2 regions of the Traorella sp. mt218 genome follow, and region 2 is predicted to be linked to the other one. Evidence: a T-box and tRNA genes for the amino acid it is inferred to sense, from the RefSeq annotation. Region 2 holds a T-box; the other holds one or more tRNA genes.
The links. A T-box is a leader RNA that pairs with one kind of tRNA and senses whether it is charged. The one in region 2 lies ahead of leuS (leucine--tRNA ligase), so its partner is inferred to be a tRNA-Leu.
Positions count from the first base shown of each region.

Region 1: it encodes a tRNA-Leu, which carries the amino acid that the T-box ahead of leuS (leucine--tRNA ligase) is inferred to sense. The anticodon was not compared.

Region 1 covers NZ_JBVAYM010000005.1:19,461-26,306, reverse strand. Annotated here, with positions in the region: gene ACZYT3_RS03835 (hypothetical protein) at 648-995, opposite strand; tRNA gene ACZYT3_RS03830 (tRNA-Leu) at 1,658-1,745, opposite strand; tRNA gene ACZYT3_RS03825 (tRNA-Cys) at 1,751-1,824, opposite strand; gene ACZYT3_RS03820 (carbohydrate kinase family protein) at 1,972-2,883, shown strand; gene ACZYT3_RS03815 (thiamine diphosphokinase) at 2,936-3,550, shown strand; gene ACZYT3_RS03810 (leucine-rich repeat protein) at 3,553-4,260, shown strand; gene ACZYT3_RS03805 (GNAT family N-acetyltransferase) at 4,257-5,573, shown strand; gene ffh (signal recognition particle protein) at 5,633-6,846, shown strand, end outside.
Region 2 covers NZ_JBVAYM010000019.1:38,787-45,632, forward strand. Annotated here, with positions in the region: gene ACZYT3_RS09770 (InlB B-repeat-containing protein) at 1-583, shown strand, start outside; gene ACZYT3_RS09775 (ArsB/NhaD family transporter) at 723-2,042, shown strand; gene ACZYT3_RS09780 (DUF6612 family protein) at 2,188-2,961, shown strand; T-box leader at 3,069-3,240, shown strand; gene leuS (leucine--tRNA ligase) at 3,273-5,669, shown strand; partial or broken gene ACZYT3_RS09790 (PucR family transcriptional regulator) at 5,865-6,846, opposite strand, start outside.

The sequences.
Region 1 (6,846 bases), on a different contig from region 2:
TTCCTCTGCTAGACGATCTTTCTTTATATTATACTATTATTAAATATTTATTTTCAGTTTCCTCGTAATGGTAGTCGTCCTATACAGGAAACGAATATCATCAAATTTAACACCTCTTTCATAAGATCCACCTCTTTCATGATTATACATTGTCTTCACTTATATAATATCTAAAATATGGCTAAAATAAAGTCTTTTAATGATATTATTTATATGATAAAATCGAATTATAAGGCGATATTTTGATTCTTTTGTATTTACTGCAAAGTGTAATTTTATTATTTATCAGTGATATTTTTTAGAAAAAGAGTGACTTAGTTCATTCTTTTTATTATGTACTTCATTTTTATGGCTGATATTTTTCTATAAATTTATCATAAACCTGTCTTCCTGCTTTATCATTATCTGAAGCTATGATTTACAGTATTGATATAGTCGTGGATCTATGGTCTTGTAAGATAATTGACTCTGAATGTTTCGCTGATACAGTTATATGAATCACTGCCTAAAATATTAAAATCAATTGGCTTGTTTAATTCTTTTTCCATTGAGTAATAACTAATAGCAACAATATAGGATTCTGTTAAAACAAGCTCTAAAATATTTCATCGTTTATCACTTGCCAACACTTATTTTCTTCTGCCAAATTATCTGATTTTATAAAATTCATATGCAGTGCTATAATGAACAGCTAAATGCAAAATAATATTATTTCCTTTTACTTCAAAATAAGGACCCTCATTCAATTTAGAAGTAAGATAATAGTATTTATCTTTCTGCTGATAAATATAACCTGACTGTGGAACTATATCTCCAATATATGAATAAGACAATTCTCCAGAAAATGAATATCTTCCATTATTCATTGTCAGCGTAATTTGAGTATCACCGTATTTCTTTTGATATACTCCATTTATTTCCCTATAATTCATACTGCAAAGTACTAGTAATACAACCAGCACTAGTCCCAACGCTATTACTAGCTTTTTTTTCATGTTCATTCCTCCCTGATATATCTCAAAATAAAGTAATAATTATTCTAATATGTTTCTTTATGTAACAATGCTTCTTCATTACTATCTTTTTCTTAAATAAATTTCAAGTACAATATTTTCTAATTTATTTTCCTATTTATTTTGAAATGAGCCTCTAAGTAAAGACAGACCTTCATTTTTATTTTGATAACTACCAAACAATCAAGTTTATACTTTTTTATTCACTTATATAATACCCAAAATATAGCTAAAATAAAATCTTTTATTGTTATTATTTATATGATAAAATCAAATTATAAGGCGATATTTTGATTCTTTTGTATTTACTGCAAATATAATTTTATTATTTATAGTGATATTATTTCTTAGAAAAAGAGTGACTTAGGTCATCCTTTTTATTATGTACTTTATTTTTATAATTTATGAGATCCTGATTCCTGTCTTCTGAATGAAAAACCGGAGCATTCCTGTATAAAAATCCAAAATATTGACATTTTCTTTTAGATTTTTAACATACGCTCCATCAAGGCAAAGTTTCAATCAAATTCAGTTGATAAGCTAAATATCCTCTTGCGAACATGAACTATCAAACAGTTTAAAATAAGTCAGAAAATATATAAAAATAGCTAATTCGTTTTACGAATTAGCATATATTTCAAAAATGGTGGGCCCGGCCGGAATCGAACCGGCACGGATTATTCATCCGAGGGATTTTAAGTCCCTTGCGTCTACCAGTTTCACCACGAGCCCATAAATGGAGGTTCCTGCCAGATTTGAACTGGCGATCACAGAGTTGCAGTCTATTGCCTTACCACTTGGCTAAGGAACCGTATTGCTTTGTGCCTGTTTATTATATAAAAAAATAGACAAAAATGCAACACCCATTTTCATTTTATTAAATCTTTCTTTATCATAGAATCAAAAGCAGGAAGGATCATGTCGAAAAATATGATAGAATAGAGTCGGAGATGATAAAATGAAACCTGAAATTATTATCATAGGAGCAGCAATTTTAGATGTGCTTGCATACCCGACAGATGAACATGTTTTTCAAGAAGGATCTTATCCATGTGAAGATATCGAATTATCTTATGGCGGAGATGCCTTGAATGAGGCGCTTGTTCTCTCGGCTTTCCATAAAAGAGTAGAATTGATGACGATTCTTGGAAAAGATCAGGCAGGGGAATTTATTGTAAAGAAATGCCGGCAGCAGCAAATCCTCTTGAATGAAAAAACGATGCGTGATGACCTGAAAACAGGGATCAATACCGTATTGATCAAAAAAGACGGATCACGACATTTTCTGACAAATGCCAATGGTTCTTTAAGAAAGCTGACCTTAGAGGATATTCCATTGCCTTTTGTCACATCGGCGAAAATAGTTTGTTTTGCCAGTATCTTTGTTTTCCCTCAGATCAGGGATCATGAGCTGATGGTCTTATTTAAGACGGCTAAAAAGCAGGGGATGATCGTTGCAGCCGACATGACAAAATGTAAGCATCAGGAAACGCTTGATGATCTTAAACTGTCACTGCCATATGTGGATTATCTTTTTTGCAATGATGCCGAGGCACAGCTTGTGACACGGGCTGACAGCGTTGAAGCATCGGCAGAACAGCTTTATCATGCAGGAGCAAAAAATGTCATCATTAAGGTAGGTGCCAAGGGCTGTTATGTTCACAATGATACGCTTCATTGCTGGGTATCGCCTAAAAAAGAAGTTGTATGTGTCGATACGACAGGAGCCGGTGACAGCTTTGTGGCAGGCTTTTTAAAAGCGCTTTTGGAGAAGCAATCGCTCATGGACTGTCTTGATTTCGGTAATGAATGCGGTGGTAAGGCAACCACGCAGATAGGGGCAACGCGCTGGCTTGAAAATATTCAATGAAATAATGATAGAATTGTTCATCACAGCTCTTAATTTGTGATAAAATGATAGCATGAGCAAGAAATGTATTTTAATTGGTGCAGGAGAAATGAAGGAAGAAAACATTTCTCTTCAAAAAAATGATTTTGTCATTGCTGTTGACGGAGGATATCAGTATTGTTTGAAGCTGCATATCCGTCCACAGCTGGTCGTTGGTGATTTTGATTCATATCCTCATTCAATCAGTCATGTCGAGGTTTTACGCAGCCAACCGGAAAAAGATGATACGGATATGATGCTGGCCATTCAGGCAGGACTTGAAAGAGGGTATGATGAATTTGTGATGTATGGTGCTATGGGCGGACGCTTGGAGCATACCATAGGGAATATTCAGTGCTTGAATTATTTATGTCAGAAAAAGGCCCATGGGGTGTTGGTTTCTCAAAACAGCCGTGTAGAAGTGCTTTGTGAAGGAAGCAGATGTTTTGATGCTTCCATGCGGGGTTATATCAGTGTTTTTTCATTGGTGGAGGAATCATTGATTTCTATTGAGAATCTGAAATATCCATTGGATCATAAAGGCTTAAGCAATGCGACGACACTGGGTGTCGATAATGAGTTTATAGGAAAAGAAAGTAAGATCACGCTTCATAAAGGATGTATCTGCATAGTCGTAACGGAGGGATAGGAATGGTTGAAAAAAGGCTTTACTTGTTTAAGGACGGAGAATTGTATTTTAATGATTTCGTACTGGTGATCGATGGTGATGATTTTAAGAAAAAATCGCTTCATTATGTACATCTGGGAGAAAAGACAACGACCATAGGTGTCGAAACATTTGAAGGAAATTATTTGACGCAGATTCATTTTCATAAAAAAATCAAATGGATCGAAAGCAGAGCTTTCGCAAATAATCGAATCGAAAAGATCGTTTTTTCAAGATTGGAGGTTCCGGTCATTGCGAAAGATGCATTTGTAGGGAATCCCGTTTCTTTGGTCATCGTTCCTTATGAAACCTACGATGATTATAAAAAAGTGCTGAGTCAGGTTGACTTTGATCAGCCGGTGGATGTCCGTTCAAATATCGAGATGAAATTCATAAGGCTGAATGAACAGAAAGTTGAAGATACGGTCATCGTAATCAAGGCATTTCCGATTTACGGAACTTATACGTGGCGTATCGAGAAGGAAGAAATTGCTGATCTTGAGCTGCAGATGCGCAAGGATGAGAATCGCTATGATTTCGGAGAGATCGAATTGAGTGGTAACAGATATAATATTTATAAAGATGGTCATGACCATATCTTTATCTATCGTAAAAACGACCAGGGATATCAGGATGTGACATTTGAAGATTTTAAGATAATATATAATGACGCCAGAAAGGCGCTTCTATGATCTGTCCTAAGTGCGGTGCTAAGCTGGTATGCTGTGAGAAAACTTTCAGGTGTGAAAACAATCATACCTATGACAGGGCCAGACAAGGCTATGTAAACCTGATGCTTGGCGGAAATCATGGGGATTCAAAAGAAATGGTAGCCGCACGTCATCGCTTTTTGAATGCCGATTATTATCACCTCTTAAAAGAAAGATTAGAAGAAATTGTGACTCGGTTACAGGTAAGGGTATTGCTGGATCTGGGCTGTGGGGAAGGCTATTATACTTCCGGCATGAGCCGACATGTGGCTGAATGCTATGGCGTGGATCTAAGTAAAGATGCTTTAAAGATAGCTTCACGGATGGATAAGCATACCCAGTATGTCGTTGCCAGCATTTTTCGTTTGCCTTTTGAGGATGAAAGTATTGATGGCATAACGAATATCTTTGCACCTGCACCTGTTGATGAGTGTGCGCGTGTTTTGAAAAATCGAGGGATTTATATACGGGTGGCTCCGCATCGGCGTCATCTTTATGGTTTGAAAAAGAAATTATATGATCAGGTTTATGAAAATGAGATGGAATTGATCAAGGATGAACGCTTTGAACTGATCGGGCGTGTGAAGGTCGAGGATGTCATTCATATCGATGATCATGATGATATTGAGGCTTTGTTTATGATGACGCCTTATTATTGGAAAAGCAGTAAAGAGGCTGCACATAAGGTAGCTGAGATGGAACATTTGGATACGGAGATTGAATTTGATATTCAGATTTATCGAAAAAAAGAGGAAACTGTAACGAAAAAGAACATTTATTTGAAACATGGTTCTTTCACGATTCGCAGTGCTTTTCAAGATGATGCCAGTCAGCTGGTAGAATGGTGGAATGATGGCCGTGTAATGGCTCATGCAGGTTTTCCGAAAGGCTTACATATTGATGAGGCTAAGGTAAAACAACAGTTATGTTCAGATACAAATCATAAAAGACTGATCATTGAAAAAGATTCTCGTGCTATCGGAGAGATGGGGCTTCATTATGTTGATGATAAAACAGCTGAAATTGGTATTAAGATTTGTGATTTAAAAATGCAGGATCAAGGATATGGTAAACAAGTCTTAAGCCTTCTGATCCAATACCTTTTTGAAGAAGAAAAAATGGTAAAAATTATTTTAGATACTGATTTAGAAAATGAGCGTGCACAGCATGTCTATGAACAGCTAGGTTTTAAAAAGGTAAGAGTGAATATTGATTCCTGGGTGAATCAGTTAGGTGAAAAACGTAGCAGTGTGGATTATGAGATGAAGCGCGAGCATTTCAAAAGCTATCTTTAAGAATGGTATAGTCTTTTGTGAAAATTATGGTATAATGGTGAGGCAAAACGAGGTGGAGTATGGCATTTGAATCATTGACAAATAAATTAAATAAGGCTTTTAAAAACTTATCGGGTCAAGGTAAGCTGACAGAAAAAAATATGAATGAGATGCTGAAGGAAGTGCGCATGTCACTTCTGGAAGCAGATGTAAACTATCAGGTCGTGAAGGATTTTATTGCCAATGTCAAAGAAAAGGCAATGGGTACAGAAGTCATGGATTCATTGAATCCAAGTCAGATGGTTGTTAAGATCGTTCATGATGAGATCGTTGCTTTGTTGGGTGACGGTGATAATGAGTTGAATCTGACTTCTTTTTCAACGATCATGCTGGTCGGTCTTCAGGGTACCGGTAAAACGACGGCTGCCGCAAAGATTGCCAATGTTTTGAAAAAGAAAAAGGGCAGAAAACCATTACTGGTTGCCTGTGATATTATTCGTCCGGCAGCCATTGAACAGTTAAAAACGCTTGGAAAAAGCATTGATGTTGAGGTGTACAGCGAAGGTGTCGATGTCGATGTGCTGACGCAGGTAAAGCATGCGCTTGATTATGCGAAGGCCAACAGCTATGATACGCTTATTTTTGATACGGCCGGACGTCTGCACATCAATGAAGAATTGATGCAGGAGTTAAAAGATATCGAAGCTTATCTAAAACCGAATGAGATCTTGCTGACGGTAGATGCGATGAGTGGCCAGGATATCGTCAGTGTGGCTCAAAGCTTTACGGAGCAGCTGCATGTGACCGGCTTGATTGCTACTAAGATGGATGGCGATGCCCGAGGCGGTGGTATCCTTTCGGTCCGCTCACTTACCAAAATACCGGTTAAGTTTGCCAGTCAGGGTGAGAAGATCGATGATCTGGATATTTTCTATCCGGATCGTATGGCAGATCGCATTTTAGGTATGGGTGATATCATGACTCTTGTGGAACAGGCACAGGAGAAGATGGATCTTGAGGAAAGTGAAAGAACGGCCAAGCGCATGATGAGCGGGCGTTTTACACTTGATGATATGCTGGTGCAGCTTCGCCAGGTCAATAAAATGGGTTCGCTTGGCGGCATCTTGAAGATGATTCCCGGTATGAGCCAGATGGCAGGTCAGATCGATGAGGTCAAGGCGAGTCATGACATGAAGAAAACAGAGGCCATCATTCTTTCGATGACACAGGAAGAAAGAGATGATCCAGGCATTCTGAGGGCTTCTCGTAAGAGCCGTATCGCAAAGGGAAGCGG
Region 2 (6,846 bases):
AAATGGTGGCGTACGCATTGATCTATATGCACAGTGGAAACCGATTACCTTTATTGTTTCCTTTGGTGATGATGCGCCGGCACAAGAAGTAGATTATGGAAAGACGGCAGTAAGACCGGCTGATCCTAAAAAAGAAGGTTATGCATTTGCAGGCTGGTATCATGGAGATACTGAGTATGATTTCAATACACCGGTGACAGATGATGTAACATTGACGGCTAAATTTGAAGTTATGAAATATACTGTATCATTTAGTGATGGTGTTGAAAGCCAGGTGATCGAGCATGGTAAAACTGCAGTGAAGCCAGTGGATCCAAAGAAAGAAGGTCATACTTTTGTCGGCTGGTATGATGGCGATAAGGCATATGATTTCAATACGCCGGTAACAAGTGATCTGGAATTAACGGCTAAATTCGAAAAGAATGAAGTTCCTGTTGAACCTGAAAAGCCAACAGATCCGGAAACTCCTGTAACACCTCAGACTCCTAATACAAGCGATATAAATATGTATTTCTATTATGGTATGATGCTTGTGGCTGGTATGGGCATTCTCTTTATGAGAAAAAAAGAATCAGTAAAATAAACGATAAGACATGGGCTTTCTGATGAAGGCCCATGTTTTTGTTTGCAAATAATTGTGAATAAACTCTAAAAGATTACATTAATAGCCGGAAAGGGTAATGTTATAATAGGGGTACTTGTTTAATATAAGAGGAGGATATATGGTTTTCGCATTAGTTATTTTTCTTATTACATATGTCTTGATGCTGGCTTTTCAGAAATATCGCCCGTGGATCGCACTGACTTCGGCGGCCGTATTTGTGATTCTTGGCATTGCAGGCATGTATGATATGAGCCTTTTGGATGCTTTGGGGGCTGTTGACTATAATGTGCTTTTAATGATTGGCGGTACGATGGGTACCGTGACATTATTTGTCGAGAGCAAGATGCCTGCACGTCTGGCAGAGATTTTGATTTCAAAGGTTCCGGATGTGAAATGGGCAGTAACATCATTGGCTTTATTTGCAGGGGTCATCAGTGCTTTTGTCGATAATGTCGCAACTGTTTTGATGGTAGCACCGATCGGTCTGGCAATTTCTAAAAAATTAAAAATATCACCGGTACCGGTATTGATTGCGATTGCGGTATCTAGTAATCTTCAAGGAGCTGCAACGCTTGTCGGAGATACAACGAGCATTCTTCTGGGTGGATATGCCGGTATGACATTTCTTGATTTCTTTTGGATGTTAGGTAAACCGGGAATTTTCTGGGGCGTAGAGTTAGGCGCTTTAGCATCCATCGTTGTTCTGTTGTATTTGTTTCGTGATGAAAATCAGAAGGTCAGTGCCAAGGTAGAAACTGAAGTGACTGATTACTTTCCATCGTTTTTGATGATTGCGACCGTTGTGTTGCTGATATGTGCTTCTTTTTTGCAGGAACCTGCAAATGCAGGCTTCGTGACCCTTTATAACTTAAGAAGCGGATTGATCTGTTTTGCATTATGTATTATCGGTGTCATTCGTGCCTGTATCAAAAAGAGAGATATTGAACCTGTCAAGATGGTCATCAGAGATTTGGATAAGGATACGCTTTTATTATTGTTTGGTATCTTTATCGTGATCGAAGGTATTACGAAAGCCGGCGTGATTGATGCCGTTGCCAATCTTTTCTATCAGGTTTCCGGGGATAATGCTTTCCTTCTTTATACTTTGATCGTTTTTGCGTCGGTTATTTTATCGGCGTTCATTGATAATATTCCATATGTTGCGACCATGCTGCCGGTTGTTTCATCGATTGCTGCTTTGATGAATGGCGGGGCAGGGATGGCACCGTATGTATTCTATTTTGGCTTGCTTACAGGAGCCACATTAGGTGGTAACTTAACACCTATCGGAGCTTCCGCAAATATCGCAGCCATTGGTATCCTGCGTAAGAATGGGGAATCTGTCAGCACACGTGATTTCTTGCGGATCGGTGTTCCGTTTACACTTGCGGCCGTACTTGCCGGTTATATTTATATCTGGCTGGTATGGGGAATGTAAAAAGGTTTGAAATAAAGGTCGTTTAGGATTAAACGGCCTTTTATTACAGAATCGTTAGTTGGTCCTTTAAATCTTGTCGATGTAAATATTCGATGATATAATGAAATCACTAAAAAGCTCTATTGTAAGGAGCGGAAAGGGACCTATGAAAAAGACAATGAAAAGAGTGTTATGTGCTGCGGCAGCGATCATGCTGTCGTTCTCATTGGCAGCCTGCAACAATTCTGAACCTGCTGAGGATCCAAAAGTATTGTTGGAAAATGCCAGTGAAAAAATGAAAGAGCTTGACTCATTAAGTATGAATGCGAATATTTCAGTTAATATGGAAATGAGCAGTTCTGATTCTGCGACAGAAAATTTATCATTGGATATGCCTATAGAGATGACGGTGGAAATGGCAGGGATCCAAAGTGATTTGATGTATCATACGATCGTGGATGCATCGTTGTTTGGTACCAATATATCCACTGAGCAGACATATTATGATGGTGTCGTTTATACAAATACTGATGGCCAGAAAACAATGATGACCATGGATGTTTCAGAGGCCCGGCAGATGGCCAATGTGGGTGAAGTGAGTACTGAGTTTAAGAATATGAAAGCTTCTAAAGATGGTGATAAGACAATTGTTACGATCGAACCGACGAAAGAAGAGCTGACTCAATTGATGGATACATTGGGAAGCCTGGAGGGTTCTACGATGGATGAAGAAACGCTGGCAGCTTTATCTTCGCTGACATTTGATGCATTTGTCATTACGATCAATAAAGATGGTTATATCGAAAATGAGAAATTTGGTTTTTCGGCTGAAGAGGAAGGGATCAAGGTTGTATTTACTGCTGAGATCAAGGTGAGCGGATATGATTCTACAACGGTAGAAATGGTTGATCCTGGTGAATATGAAGCGTTGAATTATTAGAAATAATAGTATTAATAAAGATTATATGTAGAAAGGATTTGTCAATTTTGTGACAAATCTTTTTGTTGTTCTTGACAGGAAACATGAAAATTGCTATTCTTAATAAGTAAATGGCGATGAATTAGAGTAGTAGTCCGGCGTTATGGATAGAGAGCTGATGGGTGGTGGAAATCAGTCATGATAAAGGGTGAACTCGCTAAGGAGCCGGCTAGTCCAGCGTTATGGACATTGAGTGCACTTTTGGTGAACTAAGGTGGTACCACGCTAAGCGTCCTTAGAGGGTGCTTTTTTTATTTTTAGGAGGAAAGATTATGGGATTTGATCATAAGAAGATGGAAGCAAAATGGCAGAAATACTGGGAAGATCATCAGACATTTTATACGGATGTTCATGATTTTTCAAAGCCTAAATTTTATGCCTTGGATATGTTTCCTTATCCATCAGGAGTAGGTTTGCATGCCGGACATCCGGAAGGATATACAGCGACGGATATCGTCAGTCGTATGAAGCGTATGCAGGGATATAATGTGTTGCATCCAATGGGTTTTGACAGCTTTGGATTGCCTGCTGAACAGTATGCGATCCAGACGGGAAATCATCCGGATGGCTTTACAAAGAAAAATATCGCAACTTTTACGAAGCAGTTAAAGATGCTTGGCTTCAGCTATGACTGGACAAAAGAGGTTTCGACTTGTGATCCATCATTTTATAAGTGGACGCAGTGGATCTTTAAACAGTTATTTAATGATGGATTGGCAAAGTGTGTTGAGATGCCGGTAAACTGGTGTGAAGAATTGGGAACTGTATTAGCCAATGATGAAATCGTAGATGGCAAGAGTGAAAGAGGCGGTTATCCGGTTGTTCGTAAGAATATGCGTCAATGGGTCATTGACATCGTACAGTATGCAGAACGCTTGCTGGAAGGTTTGGATGAAATTGACTGGCCTGAATCAACCAAAGAGATGCAGCGTAACTGGATCGGTAAATCAATCGGAGCTCATGTAGATTTTAAGGTAGATGGTCATGATGAAAGCTTTACGGTTTTCACGACTCGCTGTGATACGCTTTTCGGTGCTACTTATTGTGTTTTGGCTCCGGAGCATCGCTTGATTGACGTGATTACTACGGATGACTGCAAAGCGGATGTAGAGGCTTATAAGAAGGTATGTGCCGGTAAATCCGATCTGGAAAGAACCGAATTGAATAAGGAAAAAACAGGTGTCTTTACAGGTGCTTATGCAGTGAATCCGGTAAACGGAAAGAAGATTCCGATCTGGATCAGTGATTATGTATTGGCAACTTATGGTACAGGTGCGATCATGGCAGTTCCGGCTCATGATCAGCGTGATTATGATTTTGCGAAAAAGTTTGGCTTGGAAATCATTCAGGTACTGGATGGCGGAGATATCAGTGAACACGCTTATGAAGAAGACGGATTACATATCAATTCAGAATTTTTGGATGGCTTGAATAAACAGGAAGCCATTGATAAGATGCTTGCCTGGCTGGAAGAACATCATTGTGGAAGCAAGCATGTCAATTATCGTCTGCGTGAGTGGATCTTTGCCCGTCAGCGTTACTGGGGTGAGCCGATTCCTATCGTCCATCTTGAAAATGGCAATATGGTGGCGTTAAGAGATGATGAATTGCCATTGATCCTTCCTGAGCTGGAAGATTATTCCCCAGGAAAAAGCGGTGCAAGCCCGCTGGAAAAGGCAACTGACTGGGTCAATGTAGAAATTGATGGGGTAAAGGGAAAACGTGAAACGAGTACGATGCCGGGAAGTGCCGGAAGCAGCTGGTACTACTTGCGCTATATCGATCCGCATAATGATTCAGAATTTGCAAACTATGAATTATTAAAGCACTGGATGCCGGTCGATCTGTATATCGGAGGTCCGGAGCATGCTGTCGGACATTTGCTTTATTCAAGAATGTGGAACAATTATCTTTATGATAAAGGGTTGGTACCGACCAAAGAGCCTTTCAAGAAATTGGTACACCAAGGATATATCTTAGGTGCCAATGGTATCAAGATGGGAAAACGTTATCCTGAATTTGTCGTAAATCCAAATGATGTCGTAGAAAAATACGGTGCAGATACTCTAAGAATCTATGAGATGTTCATGGGACCTTTGGAAGCCAGCAAACCTTGGAGCGAACAGGGTGTTGAAGGTTCAAGAAGATGGCTGGATCGTGTATATCGTCTGATCGTAGAAATGGATCGTGTTACAGATACCAATGATCATGCTCTTGATAAGAGCTATCACTTCATGGTTAAGAAAGTTACGAAGGATATTGAAAGTTTGAATCTGAATACTGCGATTTCACAAATGATGATCTTCATCAATGATGCTTATAAAGCAGATACGCTGTATCGTGAATATGCACAAGGCTTTGTCAAGATCCTCTCTTGCTTTGCTCCTCATCTCGGAGAAGAAATCTGGGAGAAATTAGGACATGACGAAAGTCTTGCCTATGAGAGCTGGCCAACTTATGATGAATCTTTCCTTGTTGAAGAAAGTGTAGAAATTGCGGTTCAAGTAAATGGTAAATTGAGGGGTACGATCACAGTGAAAAAGGATGCCAATGAAGATGAGATCAAAGAAAATGCATTGGCACTGAAAACCGTACAGGCACAGATCGAAGGCAAAGAGATTCGTAAGTTTATCATCATTAAAGGAAAGATCGTAAATATCGTTGCATAAACAATAGGACTGTATTGACCAGTCAAATGAAAAACGCTGAAACCTATATAAAAGGAAACAGCGTTTTTTTTTTGTATAGATCTGTATATTTGAGGGGTATTTGCCAGAGTAAGCATGAAAAAAGTTTTAGAAAAATGAGATTGGTGTAAATATTTGATATTGAGAAAGAAATGTGAAATGTAAATTGATGCTCATTTAATTAGAAATTTGATTTCGATAGTTGATAAACTGAATGATTTCGCAGGACCATAGCATGTGAGCGTCTAAAGTGTCTAATTCATAATGGTTAAAGTCAATTTCCATGATTTCTTTGATTTTCTGGATCCGATAATTGATGGTATTGCGATGTACATAGAGATGATTTGCAGTTTGCTGGATGCTTTTTTGAAAGTAGAGATAAGTCCGTAACGTATTGATATAATTTGTTTTATTTTGTTCATCGTAATAGTTAAGGTTAAGGACACGTTGGTGGCAAAATTGAAGGAGTTCTTCTGTTTTGAAGTATTCAAACATATGGTAAGGCTTGCATTTTTCATAGAAACTAACATATGTATCGGGTGATACGAATTGCCGTAGACGCAAGGCGGTCTGTGCTTGGCTGAGATAAGTGGTAAATTGATAGAGATCTTTAAAAGGATCGCTGATTCCCATGCTTAATGAGCTGGAATGAAGAAACTGATCGAGCATTTGATAGTTGCAGTTACTGTCGGTTTTGATCAGGATAATAAGCTGTTTTTCATAAAAAACAGAGGTACTATCGGGAATATAAGCTCGCAGATTTTCTTGAATCTGACTGTGATGTGCATTATAAGAAATGTAATGTCTGAAATCGATACATCCGATATGATAAAAAGAATTGCTTTCCAGATGACACCCTTGAATGCGTGAATTAAATTGGGCACGATCTGTAAAACGATGTTGTAATAACTCAAGCATGATCTCTTCTTCACGAACCGGAAAATCACCCAGATCAAGCTGATGGAAATTAAAGAGAAGCTCTTTTGCCAGCAGGGCCGCTATAAACAGATATTGTTCTTCCTGAAGCGTATCAAGAGGAGTTTTTTCCTCTAAAATATCCAAGTAACCTATTATCTGATGTTGATACTTCAATCGAATAAAGCGTCTGTTTTTACTGCTGATCTTATCGGTATCGAAATATTGTCTGGACGGGCCAACC